3 regions of the Rothia sp. HMSC069C03 genome follow, and region 2 is predicted to be linked to each of the others. Evidence: predicted binding sites of a transcription regulator. Region 2 holds the regulator's gene; each other region holds the start of a gene.
The links. The regulator LexA, encoded in region 2, represses DNA repair genes until DNA is damaged. The targets are predictions, from matches to a motif close to TCGAACANNTGTTCGA.
Positions count from the first base shown of each region.

Region 1: the regulator LexA is predicted to act here: its motif matches at 2,042-2,057, upstream of uvrA (excinuclease ABC subunit UvrA).
Region 3: the regulator LexA is predicted to act here: its motif matches at 1,241-1,256, upstream of ruvA (Holliday junction branch migration protein RuvA).

Region 1 covers NZ_KZ627140.1:330,619-333,898, forward strand. Annotated here, with positions in the region: gene HMPREF2779_RS08480 (MBL fold metallo-hydrolase) at 1,180-1,953, shown strand; gene uvrA (excinuclease ABC subunit UvrA) at 2,080-3,280, shown strand, end outside.
Region 2 covers NZ_KZ627118.1:21,125-24,404, forward strand. Annotated here, with positions in the region: gene HMPREF2779_RS00315 (LysM peptidoglycan-binding domain-containing protein) at 6-629, opposite strand; gene lexA (transcriptional repressor LexA) at 1,436-2,110, shown strand; gene HMPREF2779_RS00325 (ATP-dependent DNA helicase) at 2,369-3,280, opposite strand, start outside.
Region 3 covers NZ_KZ627140.1:361,017-364,296, forward strand. Annotated here, with positions in the region: gene HMPREF2779_RS08575 (YebC/PmpR family DNA-binding transcriptional regulator) at 1-194, shown strand, start outside; gene ruvC (crossover junction endodeoxyribonuclease RuvC) at 508-1,164, shown strand; gene ruvA (Holliday junction branch migration protein RuvA) at 1,397-2,017, shown strand; gene ruvB (Holliday junction branch migration DNA helicase RuvB) at 2,189-3,175, shown strand.

The sequences.
Region 1 (3,280 bases), on a different contig from region 2:
GCTTGAGGGCTGGGGAGCGGAGCTCTTGAAAACAGAGTGAAACTAGGCTGCAACCGGGCTGAAACTAGGCTACAACCGGGCTGCAACCGGGGGAGTGAAGGATCCTGAAACTCCTAGTGGAGGAGTCTCTCAACCTTTCATTGAGGCTTCTAGTGCGCCTGTTTTGAGGGTGGGATTGGTACGTGCTGGTTAATAATTGGGCTCTATTTATGCTTGAAAGTGAGGTTTTATTAAACAATCTGTAGAGGTTGATTTTTTAGTGACACACTGTCTTACATTTTGTGAAAATATGGTATTGACTAGGTGCTTTGTTTTTTGAAAGATGTTTTTTTGGGTGGCTCTAGGACCCCTTTTGGATGAGGTATTGTTATTGTTTTGTTATAAAAGCCCTATCTTCAAAGGTTCCCAAAGGGGGTGAAACAGACCAATTGATTTTTCCCCCAAGTGTATATTTGTGCACTTTTTGAACAGTGGGCGGTGCATTTTTTCCTGCTTATGAAGTTGCAAGTACTTGAAAGTACTTTCACCTTAACCCTCTACTTCTGCGGAATACCGGGCTAAAACCGGGTATTGAACCTTTGGGATTGCCGAGCGTGAAGCTTGAGTTAAAGGTGCACCGAAGTGCCAAAAGGGGGAAATTCTAAAATTATTTTGAGTGAAATAAATCACATATAAATTCGAAAAAAATGAAATTGGTATGTATGGATACCCTAAAAAAACACCTGTTTTTATTACGGAATGATTACAATGAGGCGCAGGTCACCAAATCTGGCTCTCCGTACCAAATTGGGTGGTAAAACAGTCCCCAAAAAGTTCGCTACTATTGAGTCATCAAGTAATCGTGAGATTTCCAAAGTCCTCGGGTTGCTTGTGTTTGAGTGAGTGATAGATACCCCTGGGTGTCATGAGAAGCGACTGTGTATCGATGCGCAGTCGCTTCTCTGTTTAACTTTTGAATCTCACTGAACCCTCAACCGGGCGGGGTCCAGTCGGAACCTAATCCGCGCTGAACCCAATCCGTACCGAGCGTGCTCCAGAATCTGTTCCCTGTGCATCCCATACATGCATCCAGCACATGCAACCCGTACATGTATCCCGCACGTTCAACGCCGAATGCGCTGATAGGGGAGCGAACCGCATAGGCGCATGCTGTGTGGTCACAACCCCTACACTGGAACTATGACTACTTACCCCGAACCCACCCTCATCTTTGAGAACCCCGAACTGACTGTCCGTGCGTTCAGTGTCTCCGAGATGGACAACAGTGTCTACCTCATCACCATGCGCGCCACCGGCGAGCAGGTACTCATCGACCCCGCAGACGACGCAGAAGAACTCTACGCTTTCACTCTCGATGCGCTCCTGAAGGACTGCCCGCAGCTCGAACTAGCAGACGGCGAAGAACGCCGCGTGCGCGTCATGGAGAAGGAAGAGGACTTCAACTCCATCAGGCCCCGTGCGATCGGTCTGACCGGCATCCTCGTTACTCACGGCCACTGGGACCACATCCGCGCTATTAAGGAGCTCGACCACCTCACCGGTGCCGTGACCTCCGCGGGTGCAGCTGATGCAGCCGCTATTAAGGAGCAGGAAGACTACACCATCGAAGAGGAGCTGGCCGGCGGCGAAAGCTTCGACTTCTACCTCTCTGACACCGTCATCTGCGCCCTGCACGTGCCCGGCCACACCCCCGGATCCATCGTCTACACCCTCGAAACCACCTGGGAAGACGGTACCCCCGCAACCCTGCTGTTCACCGGCGACACTCTCTTCCCCGGCGGCGTGGGCAAGACCGACTCCCCGCAGCAGTTCGGTGAGCTCTTCTCCAACGTACTCGAAAAGCTCTTCGGCGGCTTTGAAGATGACGCCATCGTGCTGCCTGGCCACGGTCGCTCCACCACCCTCGGCGACGAGCGCCCCGACCTTGAAGAGTGGGGAACCCGCGGCTGGTAAACCGCGCCTGCCAGTCCGCCTCATATAAGTACTGCACCCTCATGCCTTCACCCGCCGCATAATCCCGCTGGTGAAAGGCGTGAGGGTGTAGAATTTAAGTTCGAAGATAAGACGAAAGGATTTTCGATGACACCCCGCCCGGCACACGGTAGCACCGCACTCAAAGCGAACGACCTGACCAGTATCCGGGTTCAGGGTGCCCGCGAAAACAACCTCAAGAACGTAGACCTCACCATTCCGCGTGATGCGATGGTCGTCTTCACCGGCCTCTCCGGCTCCGGTAAATCCTCCCTCGCCTTCGACACCATCTTCGCGGAAGGTCAGCGCCGCTACGTCGAGTCGCTGTCCTCCTACGCGCGCATGTTCCTCGGACAGGTTGACAAGCCCGACGTAGACTTCATCGAGGGCCTCTCCCCGGCGGTGTCTATCGACCAGAAGTCCACCTCCAAAAACCCGCGCTCAACTGTCGGTACCATCACCGAAATCTACGACTACATGCGTCTGCTCTGGGCACGCATCGGCCACCCGCACTGCCCCGAATGCGGCGAAGAAATCACCCAGCAGACCCCGCAGCAGATCGTGGACATTCTGCAGGGGTATCCCGAACGCACCCGCCTGCAGATCCTCGCGCCCGTCGTCAGCGCACGTAAGGGCGAGTTCGTAGACCTCTTCAAGGACCTGCTGACCCAGGGCTACTCGCGTGCCCGCGTGGACGGCGAAACCGTGCAGCTCTCCGACCCGCCCAAGCTCGCCAAGCAGTACAAGCACACCATCGAGGTGGTCGTCGACCGCATCGTCATTAAGGACGGTATTCACCAGCGACTCACCGACTCCATCGAAACCGCGCTCAAGCTCGCCGACGGCCGCGTACTCATCGACGTCGTGGACCGCGAGCAGGACGACCCCGAACGCACCCGCTCCTTCAGCGAAAACCTCGCCTGCCCCAACAACCACCCGCTGCAGATCGACACCATCGAGCCGCGCGCCTTCTCCTTCAACTCGCCGTTCGGCGCATGTAGCGCCTGCGACGGCATCGGCTCGCGCCTTGAAGTAGATACCGAACTGCTCGTACCCAACCCCGACCTGACCCTCGGTGAGGGCGCTATCGCCCCCTGGTCGCAGGGCAAAGCAACCACCGAATACTGGCTGCGCCTGCTCGCGGGCCTGGGGGAGGAGCTCGGCTTCGACCTGAACACCCCCTTCAAGGACCTGCCCGCCAAGACCCGCGCCGCCATTCTGGACGGCAAGGACTACAAGGTTGAGGTGTCCTACCGCAACCGATTCGGCCGCGAACGCCGCTACACCTCCGGATTCGAGGGCGTGAAGG
Region 2 (3,280 bases):
CATGCTTATCGCTGAGTCTGAGGAATTTCCAGACGCTGACCGGCATCAACAGAGGTGCTAGTCAACGAGTTCAACTCCATAATACGAACCACAGTATCACGGGTGTCACCCTGCGGATCCACCGCCTGAGCAATATCCCACAGGGTCTCACCGTGCTTGACCACAACGACGGTTCGAGTCACCGAAGCGTTCTCCACGGAGGCTGAAGCCGCCGGGCTAAAGAAGCTAATAGCACCGAGCACAATCAGCGCCGCCAAAGTCAGCAGAGGCAGACCCTTCAGAAAACCGCGCACAGTGCCAAGACGACGAATAGAAGCGGGAACCGCGCGCAGAAGCTCGCCGCCCTTAGCCAGAAGAGCACTCTTCACGCCAGGTGCCTGCGCCGCAGAAGATGTCTGAGCAGAAACGGCGGGAGCGTGGGCGGGCTGAGCCACCTGCGCAGGACGGGGTGCATGAGCCGCACGAGAAGAGCGAACAGACTGCGAAGACGCAGGCACACGAGAACGCCCCTGCACGGTGCGGGCGGACACGGTGCTGGCGGACGCAGTGCGGGCGGGGTGAAGTACCACCAAACCTGCCGGAAGGTGCGCAGAAGTGCCACGAGAAGCAATAGGTGCTGCAGTAGTCATTGTGGTTCCTTTCTCTCAGCTCGCCCCCCGGGGTTACCCCCCCCCCGCGGGTCTAGCAATGCCGAGCGATACCCGCTCAGAGGTCCTAGTTGAGTGATAACTATGGAGTGGTGATTGTTAGGCGATAACTATTGGGTAGCTATTCTCTAGTTAGGTCAGAGCGTCGGGTGCACCAGGCTGCACTGGGTTACCCCGGAGCCCCATCCCCTGCGCTCTCTTCGCCAGATGCTCCCTAGAGCATCCGGGGTAGAACATGCGAAGAGAGGCAGAGGATTCGAATACATTCGAACACTCATTCACTCTCCCCTCCTGGAAGACTCCGGGTTGAATCTTCGAATATTTTTCGAACATTCACCCGTTAAATCCTGGACTTCAGGAGAGATTCAAGAGTATATACGAACTCTTGTTCTAAAGTCTAGCAGAGATGTACTAAAAATTTCTTCGAGTTTCGAAGAAAAAATCTAGAATATTTGTTTGAGTTTTTCGGTGTAGTGTTCTACACTGGTGTCAAGAGACGTTCCACACGCTCCTGATGAGTCCTACTCACAGCAGGTTTCTGTACCCGTTACAGCTTGGTTCTGTATCGAATGCAGGTGCTGCTGGCTGAGTTTTATAGGGCGGAGGCGCATACTCGTTGCCTGCGTATCGCTCCGGCACGGATAGAATTCCTCTACCCCCTGACGAGATAAGACCCATTTCGGCAGAACCAAAAAAAATTTTTTAGGACACCACCAGAAAACGTGTGAAGCACCCATCCGTGCCCCGACCCGATTACAAAGGCCGGAGTACAGACCGAAGGAAAAGAAATGGCAACAGCACCCCGTCCGGCGCTGACCGCGCGCCAGCAGAAGATTCTTGACGCGATCCGCACCGAGATTGAACAAAAGGGTTACCCGCCGTCCATGCGCCAGATTGGTGACATGGTGGGTCTTGCGTCCCTGTCCTCGGTCACTCACCAGCTCGGTCGCCTCGAGACCATGGGCTACATTCGCCGCGATCCCAAGCTCCCCCGCGCCATTGAGGTGCTGGATGAGAACGGCGTCGGCATCCACGGTAGTGCTTCCTCTTCCCTGCCCGAGCTGCCGAACTTCGAAGTCGGCGATGAAGACCTCGTACCCGTTCCCCTGGTTGGACGAATTGCAGCGGGCGGCCCCATTACCGCCGAGCAGTCCGTGGAGGATGTGCTCGCCCTGCCCCGCCAGCTGGTCGGTAGCGGCAAGCTGTTCATGCTCAAGGTCAAGGGTGATTCCATGATTGACGCCGCGATTTGCGATGGCGACTGGGTGGTCGTCCGCGAGCAGCACACCGCTGACAATGGCGATATCGTTGCCGCTCTACTTGACGATGAAGCAACCGTGAAGGTGTTCCGTCAGGTCGACGGCCATACCTGGCTCATGCCGCGCAACTCCAACTACGAGCCGATTATGGGCGACCGTGCAACCGTCATGGGTAAGGTTGTCTCCGTGCTGCGCAGTCTCTAGAAGACGCGGGTTCTAAACAGCACAGCTTCTCAAAGAAGCTGCTTTAAACAACGTTGCTATAAACAACACAGCTTCTAAAAGACATAGCCGCGAGGCTTTTAGCTCTATATAGAAATCACCCCGGTGATACGTGAACGTTCACGTATCACCGGGGTGATTTCTATATGTCCAAAGCGGATATTTCCAAAGCGGCTTTTTCCACAGCGGATATTCCTAAATCAGAGCGCGGCGCTGCCAGGATAGATCTTCTTACCCGATCTAACGCTCAATACTCGCCGAAAGCCGAGCCAGCGCATCGGTCACCGCGGCCTTATTCTGCGTCGACCACATCGGCGGCATCGCCTTCATTAAGAAACCGCCGTAGCGTTTAGTCGCCACGCGAGAATCCAGCACAGCCACCACGCCGCGGTCAGACACCGAACGGATTAGGCGACCGGCGCCCTGCGCCATGCGAATCGCCGCGTGGTGAGCAGAAACCGCCATAAAGCCGTTACCGCGGTGACGGTTCACCGCCTCCGTACGAGCCTGCGCAATCGGGTCATCCGGGCGCGGGAACGGAATGCGGTCCATCACCACCAGGCGGCAAGAGTCACCGGGAACGTCCACGCCCTGCCACAGGCTCATCGTTCCGAACAGGCATGAGTCAACGTCCTCGCTGAACTCCTCCACCAGGGCCTTGAGTGAAGACTCACCCTGCAGAAGAACGTTCAGGTCGCTATGCTCACGCATGTACTCGGCGGCACGCTCGGCGGCACGCTTCGAGGAGAACAGGCCCAGGGCACCGCCCTCCGACGCCTCGCACAGCTCACGCAGACGCTCCAGCTGACCCTCATGCACACCAAATCCCGGAGGTTTCAAATCCCCGGCAACATACATGATGCCCTGCTTGCGGTAGTCGAAAGGCGAACCCACGTCGATGCTCGTCCAGCGCGGCGCGCCCTCGCCCTGCAGTCCCAGGGCGGCGGCTGCAACGTCAAAAGAGTCACCCACCGTCAGGGTTGCGCTCGTCAGAATCACGGTGCGGTCAGCAAATAGACCGTCACGCAGCTGCAAACCGACGCTCAACGGGGCGATGTTCAGGGTCGCCGGGTCGGTATCGGAAGCAGCAACGTAGCGGCCATTCTCCCAGCCACCCTGACGAGAAATCCACAGCACGTCCTGCTCGCCCGA
Region 3 (3,280 bases), on a different contig from region 2:
TGGACGAGGCTGGCCTGGAGTACAACAACGACGACCCGGTCTTCCGCCCGACCATGCAGGTTGACCTGGACGCTGAGGGTGCTAAGAAGTTCATGAAGCTGGCAGACGCTATTGAAGAGCTCGACGACGTTCAGAACGTCTACTCGAACGCTAACGTTTCTGCTGAGGTCATGGCAGAGCTGGAAGCTGAGTAATCACTCGGATTCTGATATCTGATGCTTGAAGAAGCCGCTCCTTTAACCGAGCCGCCGTAGGGTGGCTGGTTGGGGGAGTGGCTTCTTAGCGTCTGGGGCTATTTTGGGGATGCGCTGGGTACTTTTCGCGGGGCGCGCGGTGACTGTTCACGCGGTGACCGCGCTTGTGATGGCCGTTCTCGTGGTGACCGTGCTCGTAGCACGCCCCGGTGCCGGGTGCTAGGATTCTGAAGGGCTAGAATCTAGATATTCTAGAGGGAGCTTGTCGAAAGGGGAGATGATGGCCGCCGCTCAAACTGCCGCACGCGATAGCATGCGCGAGAACCGTACCGCCGCCGCCGTGGAGCGTGTGCCGGGCGCAACCCGCATCATGGGTGTTGACCCGGGCCTGACCCGCTGCGGCTTCTCCATGCTCGATATGACCGCCGACCGTAAGGCGCACTTCGTGAACGTGGGTGTTGCCGGTACGATCCCGGCGGAGTCCCTGGACCAGCGTATTCTCTGGATTTTCAATGCCGCCTCCCACTGGCTCGACACCTATAAGCCGGATGCCCTGGCAATTGAGCGTATCTTCGCTCAGGAGCAGGTGAACACGGTGATTGGTACGGCGCACGCTTCGGGCGCGGTGATTTCTGCTGCGGCGATGCGCGGCGTGCCGGTGTTCTTTCATACCCCTTCGGAGGTGAAGGCGGCGGTGACCGGTAGTGGCCGCGCCGATAAGGCATCCGTGGGCCGCATGGTGACCCGCATTCTGGGTTTGGATTCTATGCCGAAGCCCGCCGATGCTGCCGATGCCCTGGCGATTGCGATCTGTCACGGCTGGCGTGGCGGCGGCATCGGTTCGGGTATCAATATGGCAGCCCAGACGCAGACTCACCAGGGTTCACACCCGGCGCAGTCGCCTCGTGGTGGGTCGTTGACTCCGGCGCAGCGTGCCTGGATGGAGGCGGAGGCGCGCGCCCGCCGCTAGAGGCGCCGCCGCTAGAAGGTGCCTTCGCGGGCTCTGGCGCCCTCTCCTGCTGGCTCGCATGTATTCGCTAAGAAGTTCGAATATATGCTTGATTTCAGAAGAAATATTCTAATATACTTGTAGTGTCTCCCCGTTGAATTGGGGGAGTGCGTTCTGTGGGTGCCGGAGTTCCCGGTGCCCTCACACTGCCGCGAGCCTCATTCCTGGGCGCGGTGTTGAAAGGTGGAGAGAAATGATTGCATCCCTGACCGGTCGTGTGGTTCAGGTGGGCCTTGATCATGCGGTGATTAACGTGAACGGTTTCGGCATGCTTGTGTACGCTACCGCGCGTACTCTCTCCAAGCTGCGCACCGGTGAGGAAGCTACCGTGCTGACCACCATGATTGTGCGTGAAGAGTCGATGACCCTGTACGGTTTTTCGGAGCCTGCCGAGCGTGAAGTGTTCGATATGATGCTTTCGGTTTCCGGTATTGGTCCGCGTATTGCCCTGGCGGTGTTGAGTGTTCACACTGCCGCTGAGGTGGAGCGCGCCGTGGCGACCGGTGACGATAAGGCGTTCACGAAGGTTCCCGGTATTGGTCCGAAGGGGGCCCGCCGTATTGTGCTGGAGCTTGCCGGCAAGCTGATTCTCAGCGATGGCCAGACCGATGAGCTGCCGCTGAGCCAGGGCATTGTCTGGAAGCCGCAGGTGCTTGACGCTCTCACCTCCCTGGGCTGGAGCGAGAAGGACGCTTCCGCCGCTATTGACGCTTACGTGCAGCACAACCCTGCCGCAGAGACTGAGCCGGTGGGTGTGGCTCTGCGCGGTGTGCTCGCCTCCTTGGGTACTCAGAACACGGTGGGCCGCCACTAAACGGCGCGCCCTGTTCGATGTATCCCACTCAAACTTTTGTGAAAGAAGAATTCTATGAGCCAGAATCCCTATGAGCCGCAGCCCGCGGCGTCCCTGGTTTCCGGCGGGTATTTTCCCGGTCAGGTGCCCGGCACTCAGGCGTCTTCAGCTCCCGCCCAGCGCCTGGTGGCGATGGAAGAAGAGCCTGAAGAGAAGATGATTGAGGCGGCACTGCGCCCTAAGTCCCTGGATGACTTTGTGGGTCAGCGCCGTGTGCGTCAGCAGCTGTCCCTGGTGCTGGAGGCTTCGAAGATGCGTGGCCGTAGCGCCGACCATGTGCTGCTGTCGGGCCCTCCCGGTCTAGGTAAGACCACGCTCGCAATGATTATTGCGGCAGAGATGGAGGCGCCGCTGCGTATCACCTCCGGCCCGGCGATTCAGCATTCGGGTGATTTGGCGGCGATTCTGTCCTCGCTGACCCCCGGTGAGGTGTTGTTCCTGGATGAGATTCACCGTATGAGCCGCCCTGCTGAAGAAATGCTCTACATGGCGATGGAAGATTTCCGTGTGGACATTGTGGTCGGTAAGGGTGCGGGTGCGACTTCCATTCCGCTGGAGCTGCCGCAGTTCACTCTGGTGGGTGCGACGACCCGTGCGGGTCTGCTGCCCGGTCCTCTGCGTGACCGCTTCGGTTTTACCGGTCACTTGGAGTTCTATTCGGTGGAGGAGCTTGAGCTGGTGCTTCGCCGTAGCGCGGGCCTGATGGATATGCAGATTACCTCCGAGGGTTTCACCGAGATTGCCGGTCGTTCCCGCGGCACGCCGCGTATTGCGAACCGCCTGCTGCGCCGTGTGCGTGACTGGGCGCTGGTGAACGGCGTGGACCGCATTAACGCGACCGATGCCGCAACCGCGTTGGACATGTACGAGGTGGATTCGCGCGGCCTGGATCGTCTGGACCGCGCCGTGCTGGAGGCGCTGATTCACAAGTTCGGCGGCGGCCCGGTGGGTCTGTCCACCCTCGCCATTGCGGTGGGTGAAGAGACGGAGACCGTGGAGACGGTTGCCGAACCGTACCTGGTGCGTGAAGGCCTGATTGGTCGTACCCCGCGCGGTCGTGTGGCTCTGCCCGCGGCGTGGGAGCACCTCGGCTTGGAAGCCCCGGAGATTCAGCTCTAGATGCGCATTAGCTGATAACACTGTAGTAGCCCGTGGGAGGTATCCGCCTCCTGCGGGCTTCTCTGTACCCCGGTTTCTGCAGGGGCAGTATCTCTTCTGCAGGCG